Regions from separate parts of the Streptomyces sp. NPDC089424 genome, predicted to be linked through region 3. Evidence: riboswitches for the same ligand, from Rfam matches in the RefSeq annotation. Region 3 holds a riboswitch; each other region holds the start of a gene.

Region 1 (5,371 bases), on a different contig from region 3:
CAGCAGGGCGGCGACCGCGACGCCGGAGGCGGCGACCAGGCAGGAACGGGCGTTCCAGGTGTCGGGGCGGTAGCGGGTGCGCGGGGTGCGACGGCCGCCCAGCCGCAGACCGGCGAGCGCCGCGGCGAGGCCGGCGAGCAGGACCGGCAGGCCGTAGGTGCCGCCGTCGGCGGTGAGCAGTCCGTACGTCCCGGCGCAGACGCCGAGCAGACCGGTGAGCGTGAGGACCGCGGTCGTACGGCGCACCGCCGGCGGGACCTGCGCGGTACGGCCGTAGCCGCGGGCGTCCATGGCGGCGGCGAGGGCCACGGAGCGTTCCAGGGCGCCTTCGAGGACGGGCAGGCCCACCTGGAGCAGGCCCCGCAGGCCCTTGTCCGGGCGGCCGCGCAGCCGGCGGGCGGTGCGCAGCCGCTGGGCGTCGGCGATGAGGTGCGGGGCGAAGGTGAGGGCCACGACCACGGCCACGCCCATCTCGTAGAGGGCGCCGGGCAGGGACTTGAGGAGGCGGGTGGGAGCGGCGAGGGCGTTGGCCGAGCCGACGCAGATCAGGAGCGTGGCCAGCTTCAGGCCGTCGTAGAGGGCGAAGACGAGGGTCTCGGCGGTGACCCGGCCGCCGAGGCGGATGCCCTGCGCCCAGTGGGGCAGCGGGACTTCGGGAAGGGTGAGCAGGGTGTGGGTGCCCGGCAGGGGCGAACCGAGGGCGACGGCGAACACCAGGCGGACCAGCAGCACGGCGAGGGCCAGCTTGACGAAGGCGCCGTAGGAGAGGGCCCAAGGGGTGTGGGGGCGGCGGGTGGCGACGACGTAGGCCGAGACCGTCACGAGGAGTGCGAGGAGCAGCGGGTTGGTGGTGCGGGTGGCCGCGGTGCCGAGGGCCAGGGACCACAGCCACCAGGCGCCGGGGTGGACCGGCGCGGGGGGCCGGCGCCGCAGGGCGGTGACGCCCGCCGACGCCGGCCGGGTGCCGTGCCGGTCCACGCCCGAGCCGTGGTCAGCCATGCCTGCGCCGGCGGGCCTGCCAGCCGGCCGCCGCGCCCAGCACCGCCACCGCCGCCACCCCGGCGACGACGCCCAGCGACGGGCCGCCGCCGCTCTCGTCCGCCGGCTCACCGGCCGGCTTGCCCGCCGACGCCACCTGCTCCCCGCAGCCCTTCGCCGGGTAGCCGCCGATCGCGCACAACAGGGCGTTGGCGTCGTACCGGAGCGGCTTGGCGACCGCCGCCAGGGCCTCCGCCGCCGTCGCGTCCGGGGCGAGCCGGGCGCAGGCCGTGCGGGGCGCGGGCGGCGTCTCGCCGGACGGGGCGTCCGACGCCGTGCCGAAGTCGATGACCAGGGCCACCCGCTTGTGGCCGTCCCGCGCCGGGGTGCCCGCGCAGATCGTGGTGAAGCCGGCCTCGCCGCGCGGCCGGGACGCGTCCGCGGAGTCCTCGCTGACCGCGAAACGGAAACCCTGCACGGAGCCGTCCGCGGGGCGGGCGAGGGAGGGACCCTGGGTGGCGTACGTCCACGCCTTGCCGTCGCGCTCCCAGAACGACCAGTAGCGGTAGCCGGTGGCCTGGGCCGGGCCCGTGCCGGCGGCCAGGGCGATCAGGAGCGCGGCGAGGAGGGCCGCCGCCCGGCGTATCACGGCTGCTGCTTCCGGTTCCGGCCGCTGAGCAGGAAGCCGATGCCGACACCGGCGACGAGGCAGACGCCGACGTACCACCAGACACCGAAGCCGTCGTCCGACTCGGACGTGGCCTCGCTGTCCGCGGTGGCGGGCCGCTGCGCGCTCTGCGGCGCGGGGCCCGACGCGTTCAGCAGCCGCACGAGGTCCGTGCCGCCGAAGTCGCGCGGGTCGCCACCGGCCGCGTGCGCGGCGAGGATCAGCTGGGCGTAGGCGGCCGGGCCGCTCTGCTTGGCCCAGGCGACGGCGTTCCGCTCCAGCCACTTGAGGGGCCCGGCCGCTCGGGCCGCGCCGCCCTGGGCGGCGAGGGCCACGACGGCGTCGGCCGTGTTGCCGTAGTCGGGCTGGTCCTCGGAACCGGGGAGGGCCGACATGAGGTGGCCGTCCGCGGCGAGCGCGTCGGCGAGGTAGGAGGCGCCGTTCGCGGCGGCCCGCTCGGGGGTGAGGTCGTCGCCGTCGGCGCAGGAGGGCGCGGCGGCGGTGCCGGCGGCCTCGGCGGCCAGGCCCTTGCCGAGCGAGCCCAGCACGCCGGCCGCGGTGGCGTCCGGATTGGCGGCGAGGGCGCCCTTCTTGTCGGGCTGGTAGGCGAACGCCCCGGCGCCCTTGGCGTCGTCGCACGGTATGGCGAACGCGAGCAGGGCGTCCTGGGCGGACCGGCCGCCCTTGACGACGTCCTGCGGCCGCTCGCCCGCGGCGGCGAGGGCTCCGATGACGAGGGAGGTCGAGTTGGCGTCGCTGGGGCCGCCGGCGGTGTAGCCCCAGCCGCCGTCCTTGCCCTGCGCGGACTTCAGCCAGGTGACGGCCTTGCCGGTGACGGCGTCGTGCCCGCCGAGCGCGGCGAGTGCCTGCACGGCGGCGGCCGTCATGTTGGTGTCGACCGGCGTCTTGGCGTCGCAGGGCTTGGCGGTGTCGGCGCGGTACGGCGCGAACGCGCCGTCGGCGCACTGCTGTCCGGCCAGCCACTCCACGCCCGCGGCGGCGGGCCGCACGCCGACGGCGTCGTGGGCGAGCAGGGCGAGGGACTGGCGCCACACGCCGTCGTAGGTGGGGTCACCCGTGCCGTACAGCCCCGAGGGCAGCGACGGGGAGGGGCTCGCGGCCTGGGCGGCCGGGACCCCGGCGGCGCCGATCACTGCGGTGACGGCCAGGGCCGCTGCGCTGCGGCGGACGACGTTCATGATCGGCGGGTGCCTCTCCCTGCGGGGAGCCGCGCAGCACGGGCAACCCCCGGGCGGCTCGGCTCCGTATACCTCGACGGTGCCGTACACCGGCCGGTTGCCGGTGCACTTGAGCCGGTCACGCTGCCGTGCGGGGCGGTCCGGCTCACAGCCTCGGCTGCTCACGGTTGCGGGTCAGCGCCGGATTTGCACCGGCTTTCCCCCGTACGGGTGTGATGACGACCGGGCCACTCTACCCGCCCGTAGCCCCAGCCCCATGGGGCGCCGGTCACACCCCGACCGGACCGGGCACAGACCCCCGCGGGGCACCTCGGGTGGGCTAGGTGCAAGTCCTGCGGGGGCGGCGGCCGCATCCTGGATGGGCTACGCGCAGGCCCTTGTGGGATTGCCGGTCACATCTCGGGTGGGCTACGAGGCTCCCGTGGGGCTGACGGTCGCGCCCCGGGCGGGCTACGCGCAGGCCCTTGTGGGGCTGACGGTCGCATCCTGGGGCGGCTGCGCGCAGGCTCCCGTGGGGCTGAGGGTCGCATTCTGGGCGGGCTACAGATAGGCCCTGTTGGGCGCCGCCACCCCGTGCGGGCCACGTGCAAGCCCCCGTGGGACCGTCGGTCACACCCCGGGCGCGCTATGCGCAGGCTCCCGGGGGCCGTTGGTCGCATCCTGGGCGGGCTGCGGCGTAAGCCGCCGTGAGGCATCCGGTCGCATCCTGGGTGGGCGCGCAGGCCTTGTGGGGTTGCTGGTCGCATCCTGGGCGGGCTACGGATAAGCCCCGTTGGGCCGCAAGCCACCCCGTGCGGGCCGCGTGCAAGCCCCCTTGGGGCCGCCAACCACACCCCGGGCGCGCTACGCGCAGGCTCCCGGGGGGCCGTTGGTCGCATCCTGGGCGGACATGCGCCCCGTTGGGCCGCCCGCTACCCCGTGCGGGCTTCGTGCAAGCCCCCGTCGGGCCGCCCGTCACCGGACGCGCAAGCGCCCGTGGGGTTGCCGGTCACATCCCGGGCGGGCTGCGGCGCAAGCGCCCGTGGGGTTGCGGTTCACATCCCGGGCGGGCTGCGGCGCAAGGGCCCGTGGGGTTGCCGGTCACACCCCGGGCGGGCTGCGGCGCAAGCCGCCGTGAGGCATCCGGTCGCATCCTGGGTGGGATGCGCAGGCCCTTGTGGGGGGCGGCGGTTGCATTGTGGGCAAGGTTCCGTGGGGTCGCTCGTCGCCCCGGAGGGCTACGCGCCGGTTCGGATCAGGTTTGCTGCGCGGCAGCGGGTGACGGGGGCGGACTCGTGGCGGAACCAGGTCGCGTCGATCTCGCGGCCGTCGCGCAGGGTGTGCCGGGGCGGCCCCTCTGCCGGCACGAAGCCCGCGCGCGTGAGGGCGCCCCGGCAGGCCGAGTTGGTGACCTCGGTCCCGGCGTGGACCGAGTCCAGGCCGAAGTGGGTGTGGCCGAGCTGGGCGCCCGCGGCGAACAGCTCCGCGCCGAGGCCCCGGCCGCGGGCGTGCGGTGCGAGCCAGCCGCCGATCTGCCCGGCGGTGCGGTCGAGTTGGAGGGCCCCGGCGTAGCGGCCGTCCTCCCGGCCCACGGCCACCAGGACCTCACCGCCCTCGGGGTCGAGTTCGAACGCCGAGAGCCACCGCGGGGGGATGCCACGGTGACTGTCGCCGGGGCGCATCCGCAGCAGGGACTCCCGGATGCGGGTGTCGGCGACGACCTCCTCGCCCCGCATCCCGAGCCACCGCTGCGCCGCGCCGTCCGATCCGGCGGCGACCGCCGCCAGCAGGTCCAGCTGGGTCTCCGGGGTGTACAGCAGCAGACCTCCGGTGTGCACCGTGTGCCGGCCGAGCGCGCACGGCCCCGGCACCGGGAGCGGCGGCAGTGACCTGCGACGCCTCAGTCGCGCCCACAGCATACGAACTCCCGTGGGGAGGAAGGGATGACAGACCCGTGACGGACAGGCCCTGAAAGCGCGGCGGTGGCCGCCGTCGTCCAGGGGACGGGGCCGAATCTACCGCCAGGCCCGACGCGGGCGTCGCGACCCGCTGCCGCGCGGACGCTCACACCGCCACGTACGTCACCGGATCGCTGCCCGCGACGGCCTCCGCCCGCCCCAGTTTCACCAGCCGGCGCAGATGGGCCTCCGCCTCGGAGACGGCGATGGTGCGGGAACCGTAGGGGATCTCGGCCCAGGGCCGGTTCCAGTCCATGCGCTCGGCGAGCCGCCAGGGGGTCAGGGGCTCGGCCAGGAGCACCAGCAGGCCGGTCAGCCGCGCCTCGTGGTGGGCGAGCAACTGGGCCACCCGGGCGGGGGCGTCGGTGAAGGCGTACTGGTGCGCCGGGAGGACCTCGGCGGGGTCGAGGCGCGCGACGCGCTCCAGGGAGGCCAGGTAGTCGCCGAGCGGGTCGGTCACGGTCGTGTCGTCCGGGTCCTCGTACAGGCCGATGTGCGGGGTGATCTCGGGCAGCACGTGGTCGCCGGAGAACAGGCGTCCGTGGCCCGGCAGTCGGGCGGGGTGCTCCTCCTCCAGGTGCAGGCAGACG
Region 2 (5,371 bases), 420 kb from region 3:
GCGATGCACGGGCTGCTGTGGCCGGACGAGGTCCGCGCGCCCGAGGGCGTCGCCCCCGACACCGGTGTCACCGTCCGTGACAAGGAGCTCGACCTGGCGGACGCCCTGATGGACACCCTCGGCGAGGTCGACCTGGAGGACCTGCACGACGAGTACCGCGAGGCGGTCGAAGAGGTCATCGCCGCGAAGGCGGCCGGCGAGGCGCCCCCCGAGGCCCCGGAACCCGCGGCGGGCGGCAAGGTGCTCGACCTGATGGCGGCGCTGGAGAGCAGCGTCCGCGCGGCGCGGGAGTCGCGCGGCGAGGCGCCGGCCGAGGACGCCGACGTCCACGCCCTGCCGCAGCGCAAGTCCAGCCGTACCGCGCCCAAGGAGCCGACCGGGAAGAAGTCCACGGCGAAGAAGGCGGCCGCCAAGAAGACGGCGTCCAAGTCGGCCCAGGGGACGAAGAAGGCGGCGGCCTCGAAGAGCACGGCGAAGAGCACGGCGAAGAGCACCGCGAAGACGGCGGCGAAGAAGTCGACGGCCAAGAAGACGACGGCGAAGACGACGGCGCGCAAGCGTTCGGCGTGAGCGGGGTCCTCTCTTCGAAGTCGACAGCCCTGTCACGGAGTCCGGTCGCCGGCGGGAGGCGGGACCAGGACGTCCCCGCAGACGCCTGGTGGGCCGGGATGGGCACGGGCGGCGACCACGCCGTCCATCAGGCGGCCAAGGTCGGCGCGATCGGCGCCGTGGTCGCCGGTACGACGCTGCTCGCGCGGCGCGAGAAGGACACCGACGCCCCGGCTGAGTGACGGCCCCCGGCCGCGAGCCGACTTCGTCCCCCCTTCCGGGCTCTGCCCTCCCAGTGCCTACCCGGCCTGCCCCGGCTGTGTCGCCACCAGCGTCGCCAGTTCCTCCGCCGTGCGCGGGCCCGGCGCCGCACCGGCCAGCAGCCCCTGGCCGCGCAGCAGTTCCGCCGCCGCGACACCCCACGGCAGGCGCAGGCCCGCCTCCCGAAGGAGGTGGGTGCGCGCCAGGTTCTCGGGTGCCGGGCCGGTGCGGACGCCGGACGGGGTGAGCAGGGCGGCGTCGTCGGCCCAGCGCAGCGCAAGGTCGACGTCGTGGGTGGCCATCACCACCGTCGTACCGCTCGCACGCAACCCGTCCAGGGTGGCGAGCAGCCGTTCCTGGCCGTCGGGATCGAGCCCGGCCGTCGGCTCGTCGAGGATCAGCACCCGCGGCCGCATGGCGACGGCCCCGGCGATCGCGGTCCGCTTGCGCTGCCCGTACGACAGCAGATGCGTGGGCCGGTCCGCCAGCGCGGCGATGTCCAGCGCGGCCAGCGCCTGGGCCACCCGCGCCCGCACCTCGGAGTCCGCGAGCCCCAGGTTGAGCGGCCCGAAGGAGACGTCCTGCGCCACCGAGGCGGCGAAGAGCTGGTCGTCCGGATCCTGCACCACCAGCTGGACGGTGGTCCGCAACCGGGTCAGCCCCTTGCGGTCGTACGACACCGTGCCGCCGTCCACCGTCAACTCCCCGGCCCGCGGCCGGAGTCCCCCGCTGAGCAGCCGCATCAGCGTGGTCTTGCCGCTGCCGTTGCGGCCGAGCAGCGCCAGCGCGCGCCCCTCGCGCACCTCGAAGTCGAGGCCGGTGAGCACGGCCGGGCCGTCCTCGTAGGCGAACGACACGTCGCGCAGGGCGACCAGGGGTGCGGCCTCGCTCATGACAGCGGCCTTTCGAGTACGAAGGTGAGGGCGGCGAGCGCCCCGAGCAGCGCGATGCTCACCACGGTGAACGGCACGGAGACGCGGGCCTCGGGCACCAGGACGCGCAGGGTGCCGTCGTAGCCGCGCCCGGCGAGCCCGGCCTGCAGGCGACTCGCCCGGTCGAACGCGCGCACGAAGGCCGTGGCGCCCAGCCCGGCCAGCGACCGCCACTGGGCGGCGCGCGTGGTGTGCCCGAGCCGCGCCGCCTGCGCCTCGCGGATCCGGCGCACCGAGTCGAGGAGCAGAAAGCTCATGCGGTACGTCACCAGCGCCACGTCCACCACGGGCGCGGGCACGCCGGCCCGCACCAGGCGGGGCAACAGGTCGGACATCGGGGTGGTGAACGCGAACAGCAGCACGCCGAGTGAGGCCGCCGAGGTCCGCAGCAGCAACTCCCCGGCACGGACGGCGCCGCCGTCGGCGAGACCGACGAACCCGCCCGGCCCTCCGACCCGCACCAGCAACGGCAGCGCGCCGGTGACGCAGAAGCCCAGCGGCACGCGGTACGCGAGCCACAGCCGCCGCCATGGCACGCCCGCCGGCCCGAGCAGCACGGCCAGCGCCGTCACCAGCACCAGTGCCGCTCCCGGCCAGGGTGGCAGGGAGATCGCCAGCACCGTGAGGCCCAGCCCGAGCACGGCCTTGTCCACGGGGTGGCGGCGGCGCCAGCGACTGCTGTGCGCCGCCGCGTCGATCGGCAGCACGAGGCTCAGGCCCCTTCGGCCCCGTCGGCCCCGGACACCCGCGCCGCGCCCTGCAGCTCCCTGGCCCGGGCCTCACCCTGGCGACGGCCCCGCCGGACCCCGAAGTAGTACGCGAGCGCGCCCGCGCCGACCGCCGCCTGGAGGGCGAACAGCCCCGACTCGATCTCACCGGACGGCGGCTCGTACAGCGGGGCGAACCAGGGCTCGTAGTCCGGGTCCAGCTCGGTGATCGCCGTCTCCGCCTCGGCGTCGGCGCCGGTGAACGGCTCCTCCTTGTGGTCGCCGAGGCCGAGTACCAGCGGAAGCACCGCGAGGGCGACGACCGCGAGCAGCAGCAGGAGGTTGGTCCTCGTATGGCGCTTCACCGGGCCACCGCCTCGGCGTCGGCGTTCGCGCCGCGGGTCCCCTTGGGGGTGAGCAGCACGCCCAGCCGGGTCAGTTCCCCCTTGCTGGACTGCACGAGCAGCCGCATCACCAGCACCGTCAGCAGCCCCTCGCTCACCGCGAGCGGGATCTGCGTGACCGCGAAGATGGAGCCGAACTTGCCGAGCGCGCCCAGGAATCCGCTGCTCGGGTCGGGAAAGGCGAGTGCCAGCTGGACGCTGGTGACGCAGTACGTGGACAGGTCGGCGACGAACGCGCCGAAGAACACGGCGACCATCAGCGGCACGTCGTAGCGCCGCAGCAACCGGTAGACGCCGTACCCGGCCCAGGGGCCGACGATCGCCATCGAGAAGACGTTGGCGCCGAGCGTCGTCAGTCCGCCGTGCGCCAGCAACAGCGCCTGGAACAACAGGGTGATGGTGCCCAGCACCGCCATGACCGGCGGCCGGAACAGGATGGCGCCCAGTCCCGTGCCGGTGGGATGCGAGCAGCTTCCGGTCACGGACGGCAGTTTCAGGGCCGACAGGACGAACGTGAAGGCGCCCGAGGCGCCGAGCAGCAGGGTGCTCTCGGGATGTTCCCTGACCTCACGGGTGAGGGAACGGACTCCGTGGACGACGAACGGCGCGGACGCGGCACCCCAGGCGATCGCGTGCGCCGGAGGCAGAAAACCCTCGGCTATGTGCATGGCTTCAGCAGACCCTCTCCAGCACCTCGTGGATGGTGTACAACGTGCCTCGGCCGGTCTCCTGGCTGACGGGTGACACCGCCCGCGCTCCGCCTTCCCGGGTCACTTGGACCCAGTGGCTGCCCCTGAGGGCCGGAGCCGGACTTCCCGATCACAGTGGCGAGGGCCGCACCGGTATCGCACCGGATTTCCCGTTCACCAAGGCGTGGTGACAGTAGTGCGCCCGCGGGGGTGGTGACAAGCGGCGCATCGGGGGCGCGAAGGCGCTGGTCACGCGGCGCGCCGAGGCGGCGCGCGGGGCCGGCGCCGCTGGTCGGCGCCGGGTTCGGGGCCGGTTCGGGGCCGCTCCCCGGAGGCGGCCCCGATAAAGGGCGCGCCGGACGGCTGGACAGCAACGGCATTGGGAAATAAGTGAGTTGAGAGGCAGTTCGCCGGCCGGGGGGCACGCCGAACCGGGGGCCCGGTGGCGCCGGCACCGGAAGCGGGGTCCCGGTGACTCCGGCACCGACGGCTGCACGGGGAACCACTCGCACCAGGGGGAGAGCACGATGGACGAACCGACCTACACCACACCCTTCGCACCACCGCCACGGCCGCCCGAGCCGCCTCGCGTCCACCACCAGGACCCGCTGGCCGCCGCCCTCGGCAACGCCTCCCTGCTCGGCGTCGGCTACTGGCTGCTCGGACGCCGCGCACTCGCCGTACTGTCCCTGCTGGGCACGGTCGTCCTCGTCTCGCTGCTCGCCGCAACCGCCGCGTGGGGCTACGAGATCGCCGCGCTGGTGTGGTGGGTCGCGCTCGGCGCCCACGGATGGTTCCTCGCGAGCCGCGGCGTCCCGCGCGTCGCGTCCCGTAGGCAGCGCCTGATCGCGCTCTGCGTCACCGTGCCGGTGCTGCTGGCGGTGGGACTCCTGCGCTACGACGCCCTGCGCATCGGACAGGACGTCACCGAGGCCCGCGACAAGGGCGACTGCGCCGCGGTGTTCCGCGCCCAGGACGAGGTGTGGGCCGGGCACCGCGTGGCCGGCGCCCCGGTCAGCGCCCGCGGTGACGAGGTGGTCGAGGACTGCCGGAACCTGGGAACGGCCGAAGTACTGCTGGACAGAGGCCTGGGCAACGACACCGAGGCACTGGAACGGGGCTTCGGCATCCTCACCTCGGTGCTCCGCGAACCCGGCAACGAGCGGACCGTCGGCACGGTCCTCGACGGCTTCCTCGACGGACTGCCCACGGACAACCCCTGCGGGACCGTCGGCGTCACCGACTGGCTCCGCGACCGCGAGGCGACCCGCGACCAGCTCGACCGGTCCGCGTCCACCGCGGACCGCGTGGCGCCCGCCGCGCTCGTCGCCTGCGGTGACACCCTTATGCAGGGCGACGACTGGCAGGCCGCCAGGGCGCACTACCGGCAGCTGCTCGACGAGTATCCCGACGACGGTCTGGAGAGCCGGGCCCGCACCGGCGTCACCAAGGCCACGCAGGCCATCGAGCTGGACAACGTCCGCTCCCTGCTGACCGGCACGCAGGACGAACAACCCGAGTACTGCTCCCGGCCGGCCAAGTACAGCGCCGCCAAGCCCATGGGCAAGGGCACCAACCGGGCGATGTACTTCGGCAACACCGAGTACACCAACCAGCTCCCCGGCAACTGGAAGGCCACCGACGCCGCTCGCGCGGCGGCGGTCGTCTGCGTGGGCGAGGAGGACTTCGGGACGTCCGTCCAGACGTGCCCTTACCAGAGCCAGCGGTCCGGCACCATCACGTACGTGACCTTCCACCGGATCGCGATCCCGGTACGGGTCTACGAGGTGCGCACCGGCAAGCTCGTCTCCCGGCGCACGATCCAGATC
Region 3 (5,371 bases):
CGGCATGGCGCCAGAAGCGGCCCGCCGTCGTGATGAGGAGGGCCCGCATCAACAGGCGGTATGTGGATCACTCCAGCGGCCCGGTACTACAACTGTCTTTCACCGCGTTGGTGCGTAACCGGAGCGAGGTCCCTGTGACGGTTACGGAGGCGTACTTGTACCTCACCGAGCGCCGACGGGAGAGGGTGGAAGGCCAGCGCACACATGACTCACTGTCCGACATTTGGCAGCTCCACCGACTGAACGAGAGCGGCCCCCTGGTGCTGGAAGCATTCGGCACTAGAAGCGTGGCCTGGACTCTCGATACCTGCCTGCGCCCCTTCCAGGAGTTGCCCTTTCACAAGGGCATGATCCGCCTCGAGTTGTTCAACGGTCGACTCGCTTGGAGTCGACGGTTCAAGGTCTCATTCGAGGGCCCCTGCCACTGCTCGAACTGCATCGGGATGGGGGAGCAGCTCAGCTTCGACGAACTCTCCTAGGCGCTGTTTCTCGGATCTCCTTCCGTGAGTGCTGTGTTGGGGCAGGGTGGCTGCATGGGACGTGGTGATCTGACGAATGCGGAGTGGGAGCGACTGGAGTCGTTCTTACCTCGCGGTGGTGCGCGTGGGGGCCGGTGGAGCGATCATCGACGGGTGATCAACGGAGTGCTCTACCGGGTTCGCACGGGGGTGCAGTGGCGGGATCTTCCGGAGCGGTTCGGGCCGTGGGAGACGGTCTATAAGCGCCATCGTCGCTGGTCGGCGGACGGGACCTGGCAGATGCTGCTGTCGCAGGTGCAGGCCGCCGAGGACGCCGCCGGCCGGATCGACTGGGACGTGTCGGTGGACTCCACGGCGGTGCGTGTCCACCAGCACGCCGCCGGCGCACGGAAGTCACCGCCCGCCGTCGCTTCTCAAAGAGGGGTCCGTCCGCGGACGAACCAGGTCGATCCGGTGCTTCGGAAACTGGCCGTCCGATTGGAGGAGGTGCTCAGATCGGCGAGTGTCTGGGACGCTCCCGCGGCGGCTTCACCACCAAGATCCACCTCGCAGCCGACGGACGACGTCGGCCCCTCGCCCTCCTCCTGACCCCCGGACACTACGGCGACGGCCCCAACTCCGCCCCGTCCTGGAGCAGCTGTCCGTGCCCCGTATTGGAGTCGGCCGGCCCCGCAGCCGACCCGACCATGTCCTGGCCGACAAGGCCTACACGTCCCGCGAAAACCGCCGCTACCTGCGACGGCGCGGAATACCGCACACCATCCCCGAACGGCTCGACCAGCGCAGGCACCGGCAGAACCGCGGTTCCCGGGGTGACCGGCCCACCGGGTTCGACCGCGAGCGCTACACGAAGCGCAACACCGTCGAGCGTGCCATCAACCGCCTGAAAGGCTTCCGCGCCGTCGCCACACGCTACGAGAAACGGGCCTACACCTACCTCGGCACCGTAACCCTCGCCGCACTCATCATCTGGCTCCGCACATGATCCGAGAAACAGCGCCTAGTACTCCAGTTGCAGTTCGCTATTCCTGCTGGTCAGTGGCGTGTTCGTGGGTGTACTGGGCTGATGTTCCGTCAGGCGGCGGGAGTTCGTGACTTCGGGTGCGGTGGGCCGTTGTGCTTGTCGTGCAAGATGATGTGCGGCCCGATGTCTGGTCGGCGGAGCTGGAAGAACTGCTGGTGCGGATCGGTCACCGCTTCGGGCGGGTGGATCTTCGGCGGCGGATGCGGGCCTATGTGCACGGCCTGCTCGGACCAGTGGGCCGGAAGAACAGCTGGCAGCTGGCCGAGCATGCCGGTCACCACACTCCCGCAGGGTTGCAGCACTTGCTGAGCCGAGCCTGCTGGGATCCCGACGAAATCCGTGATGCCCTGCAGGAATACGTCGCTGAGAAGCTCGGGGACACGGCCGGGGTGCTGATCATCGACGACACCGGGTTCATCAAGAAGGGCACCGTCTCAGCCGGGGTGCAACGGCAGTACTCCGGCACCGCCGGCCGCACCGAGAACTGCCAGATCGGCGTGTTCGCCGCCTATGCCTCCTCCAAGGGCCGCGCGCTGGTGGACCGAGAGCTGTACTTGCCGAAGTCCTGGACCTCTGATCCGGCCCGCTGCACAGAGGCGAAGATTCCCGACGAGCGCACGTTCGCCACCCAAGGCGATCTCGCGAAGGCCATCATCATGCGGGCCCTGGCCTCGCCGCTGCCGATCGCCTGGGTGACCGCAGACTCGGCCTACGGCCAGGAGTGGCGGCTGCGCCGCCTGCTGGAGGAGGCCGGCGTCGGCTATGTCCTGGCCGTGCCGAAGTCCCAGCACGTGCACGCCATCGGCCGCATCGACTTCGCCATCTCCCAGGCACCCGAGGACGCCTGGGAACGCCACTCCTGTGGGGCGGGCGCGAAAGGGCCGCGCGTCTACGACTGGGCGGCGGCGAGGCTGCCCGCGATCGATGACTTCGACGGCGATGCGCCCACCCACGACCGGTGGGTGCTGGCCCGCCGCAGCCTGGCCCGCCCGGACGAGATCGCCTACTACCTCGCCTATGCACCAGCCGGCACCGGCATCACCGAACTGGTACGGATCGCCGGGACGCGCTGGGCGATCGAGGAGGCTTTCCAGGCCGCGAAGAACGAGTGCGGCCTGGATCAGTACGAAGTTCGCCGGTATCCGGGCTGGTATCGGCACATCACTCTGGCCATGCTCGCCCACGCCTTCCTCGCTGCCATGGCCGCCGCCGCGGGGACGGAAAGGGGGGCCGCAGAATCGGTTCCGGCGATCTCGTCCCGCTCACGGTGGCGGAAATCCGGCGACTCCTGGCAGTTGGCCGCCCCACGCTGACGCATGTCCGGCGCACACGCCACGCACTGAATTGGTCCCGCTGGCGCCGCCGTCACCAGGCGATCGCCATGCGCTGTCACTACCGCCGCCGCACCCGAAGTCACGAACTCCCGCCGCCTGACGGAACATCAGCCCAGTACACTCACGAACACGCCGCTGACCAGCAGGAATAGCGAACTGCAACTGGAGTACTAGGGGCCGCTGGGGAGCGCGGCGACAGCCTGCTGCCGCCCCGACGACGTAGCCGCCCCGATGTCCTGCTCATAATTGTCGTGTCACTCCTCACGGCAGGCGCGTACGAAAGGACTCCCGCGGGCACGCCGCTCACGGGAGCCCTTCCGCGCGGTGGGCAGGTGACGGTGTCGCCGCAGTGACGGGATGATGGCCGGCGACATACGGCGACGGCGGTCCGAGGAAGCCGGTGTGAATCCGGCGCGGTCCCGCCACTGTGACCGGTGAGCGAGTTCCCGCAGGCCGCCGCCCCAGGACCGGGTGGCAAGGCGGGGCGAGCGGCGACCCGGGAGCCAGGAGACTCACGCGGTCGTCTCCTCGAGCAACGCCGGGGCGGATCTCCCCGGGCGGGGGAGTGGTGTGATGCCCGGGAGGCCGACGGAAGAGGCTTCAGGCGAGACTGTGGAGGCGAACGGTCCGGTGCCGTGCCTAGTAGTCGTATGCCGCGATTGCTGCTGTGGCAGCCCCAAGGGGACCGGAATCGATCACGCCGCACAGACCGAGACTGCGGGCGGATGTGCCGGTGCGCATCTCCGACTGCCGTGACGTGTGGCAGGCCAACGTATTCGCTGTACAGCCGTCCGCAGTGCCGCCGGTGCCCGGCCGGTCTGGCTGGGGCTCGTCAACGACACGGACGCGACGGAGGACTCGTCGCCTGGGTACGCGCCGGCGGCCCGGGAGTCACTCCGTTGCCGGACATCCTCGACCTGTATGCCTTCACCTCCTGGGCGTCATGCGAGCCAAGCGGACTCCTTCGGACGGGTGTGCGGTGAGCTGTCGGTGCCGCCCGGCGCGGCCGTGCGGCCCAGGTAGCGGTGCACGAAGTGGATGCTCATCGCGCCTTCGCCGACCGCGGAGGCCACCCGTTTCACCGAGCCGCTACGGACGTCCCCTACCGCGAAGACCCCGGGCAGGCTGGTCTCCAGGGTCATGCACGAGCGCCCTCTGCCGTGCCACACCTCGGGGTGGGCGCAGGCCTCCTGAGCCTGCGGCCCGGTGAGGACGAAGCCGCGGGAGTCGAGGGCGATGATGCCGGCGAGCCACTCGGTGTGAGGTTCAGCGCCGGTGAAGATGAACAGGCTCCGTACCGCGAGCCGGCGGTGCCCGCCCGTGCGGTTGTCGACCACGTCGAGTTCCTCCAGCACGTCGTGGCCGATGGCCTCGGTGACCTCGGTGTGCAGCATGACCTCCACCCGCGGATGGCGTTCGACCTGGTCGACCAGGTAGCGGGACATGTTGGCATCAAGGCTGGCTCCTCGGACCAGCAGGTGCACCTTCGGCGCGTACTCGGCGAGGAACAGCACCGCCTGGCCCGCCGAGTTGCCTCCGCCGACGACGGCCACCGGGTCGGTGCGGCACTGCTGGGCCTCGTAGACGGTCGCCGAGTAGTGCACGCCCGTTCCCTCCAGGCGTTCGATGCCGGGCACCTGGAGCCGGCGGTAGCGGGCACCCATGGCCAGGACGACGGCGCGGGCGGCGATCTCACTGCCGTCGGCGAACGCCACTACGTAGTGGTCCTCGTCCTTGGGATGGAGACCGGTCGCCTCCAGCGGAAGGCTGATCCTGGCGCCGAACTTGTCGGCCTGGAGCACGGCGCGTTCGGTGAGTTCGGCGCCGGAGATGCCGGATGGGAAGCCCAGCAGATTCTCGATGCGGGACGACGTGCCGGCCTGGCCGCCGGTGGCCATCGTCTCCACCACCGTGGTTCTTAGGCCCTCGGAGGCGGCATAGACCGCGGCGGCGAGGCCGGCTGGTCCGGAGCCTACGATGAGGACGTCGCCGTGACGGTTTCCGGCGGGTAGTGACGGCAGGCCGATGAGCCGGGCCAGTTCCGCGTTGCTGGGGTTGCGCAACAGGGTGGTGTCCCGCCAGATGACGAGTGGGATCTCCGCCGGGCCGACGCCGAAGCGGCGCAGCAGCTCCTCGGCCTCCTCGTCGGTCTCCAGGTCGATCCAGCGGTGCGGCAGCCGGTTGCGGACGGCGAATTCGCGCAGCCGTCTGGTGTCGGGCGAGTAACGCGAGCCGATGATGCGGAAGCCGGCGCCCTGTCCGACAAGCAGCGCGCGACGGCACAGACAGGCGCGCAGCACGATGTCCCCGACGGTGGCGTCCTGGGTCACCAGGTGGCGCAACCGGTCCACGGAGACGACGAGGACCTCGCCCGGCTCCCTGGCGACAGCGGTGTAGAAAGCCACTTGTCCGTGCAGCAGGCCGAGTTCGCCGATGAAGCGACCGGGGCCGTGCACGCGCAGCACGTGCTCCTCCGGAGTGCCGTAGTCCTCGACGACGGCGACGGTACCGCTGAGGACGACGAAGAACGTCTC

The links. A riboswitch is a leader RNA that binds a small molecule or an ion and turns the genes downstream of it on or off. The one in region 3 is predicted to bind cobalamin.
Region 1: it holds a riboswitch for cobalamin, as region 3 does, so the genes downstream of both, ACIP2X_RS25405 (prenyltransferase/squalene oxidase repeat-containing protein) here and ACIP2X_RS19095 ((2Fe-2S) ferredoxin domain-containing protein) in region 3, are expected to answer to the same signal.
Region 2: it holds a riboswitch for cobalamin, as region 3 does, so the genes downstream of both, ACIP2X_RS16995 (energy-coupling factor ABC transporter permease) here and ACIP2X_RS19095 ((2Fe-2S) ferredoxin domain-containing protein) in region 3, are expected to answer to the same signal.

Annotation. Positions count from the first base shown of each region.
Region 1 covers NZ_JBIVHU010000006.1:115,455-120,825, reverse strand. The annotation lists gene ACIP2X_RS25415 (energy-coupling factor transporter transmembrane component T) at 1-999, opposite strand, end outside; gene ACIP2X_RS25410 (SCO2322 family protein) at 992-1,627, opposite strand; gene ACIP2X_RS25405 (prenyltransferase/squalene oxidase repeat-containing protein) at 1,624-2,844, opposite strand; cobalamin riboswitch at 2,961-3,086, opposite strand; gene ACIP2X_RS25400 (GNAT family N-acetyltransferase) at 4,062-4,742, opposite strand; gene ACIP2X_RS25395 (MBL fold metallo-hydrolase) at 4,888-5,371, opposite strand, start outside.
Region 2 covers NZ_JBIVHU010000003.1:437,592-442,962, forward strand. The annotation lists gene ACIP2X_RS16970 (Ku protein) at 1-570, shown strand, start outside; gene ACIP2X_RS16975 (hypothetical protein) at 669-791, shown strand; gene ACIP2X_RS16980 (ATP-binding cassette domain-containing protein) at 849-1,703, opposite strand; gene cbiQ (cobalt ECF transporter T component CbiQ) at 1,700-2,449, opposite strand; gene ACIP2X_RS16990 (energy-coupling factor ABC transporter substrate-binding protein) at 2,455-2,814, opposite strand; gene ACIP2X_RS16995 (energy-coupling factor ABC transporter permease) at 2,811-3,521, opposite strand; cobalamin riboswitch at 3,555-3,739, opposite strand; gene ACIP2X_RS17000 (hypothetical protein) at 4,070-5,371, shown strand, end outside.
Region 3 covers NZ_JBIVHU010000003.1:860,262-865,632, forward strand. The annotation lists gene ACIP2X_RS19080 (hypothetical protein) at 1-479, shown strand, start outside; partial or broken gene ACIP2X_RS19085 (IS5 family transposase) at 534-1,464, shown strand; gene ACIP2X_RS19090 (IS701 family transposase) at 1,617-2,816, shown strand; cobalamin riboswitch at 3,228-3,351, shown strand; partial or broken gene ACIP2X_RS19095 ((2Fe-2S) ferredoxin domain-containing protein) at 3,411-3,820, shown strand; gene ACIP2X_RS19100 (FAD-dependent oxidoreductase) at 3,779-5,371, opposite strand, start outside.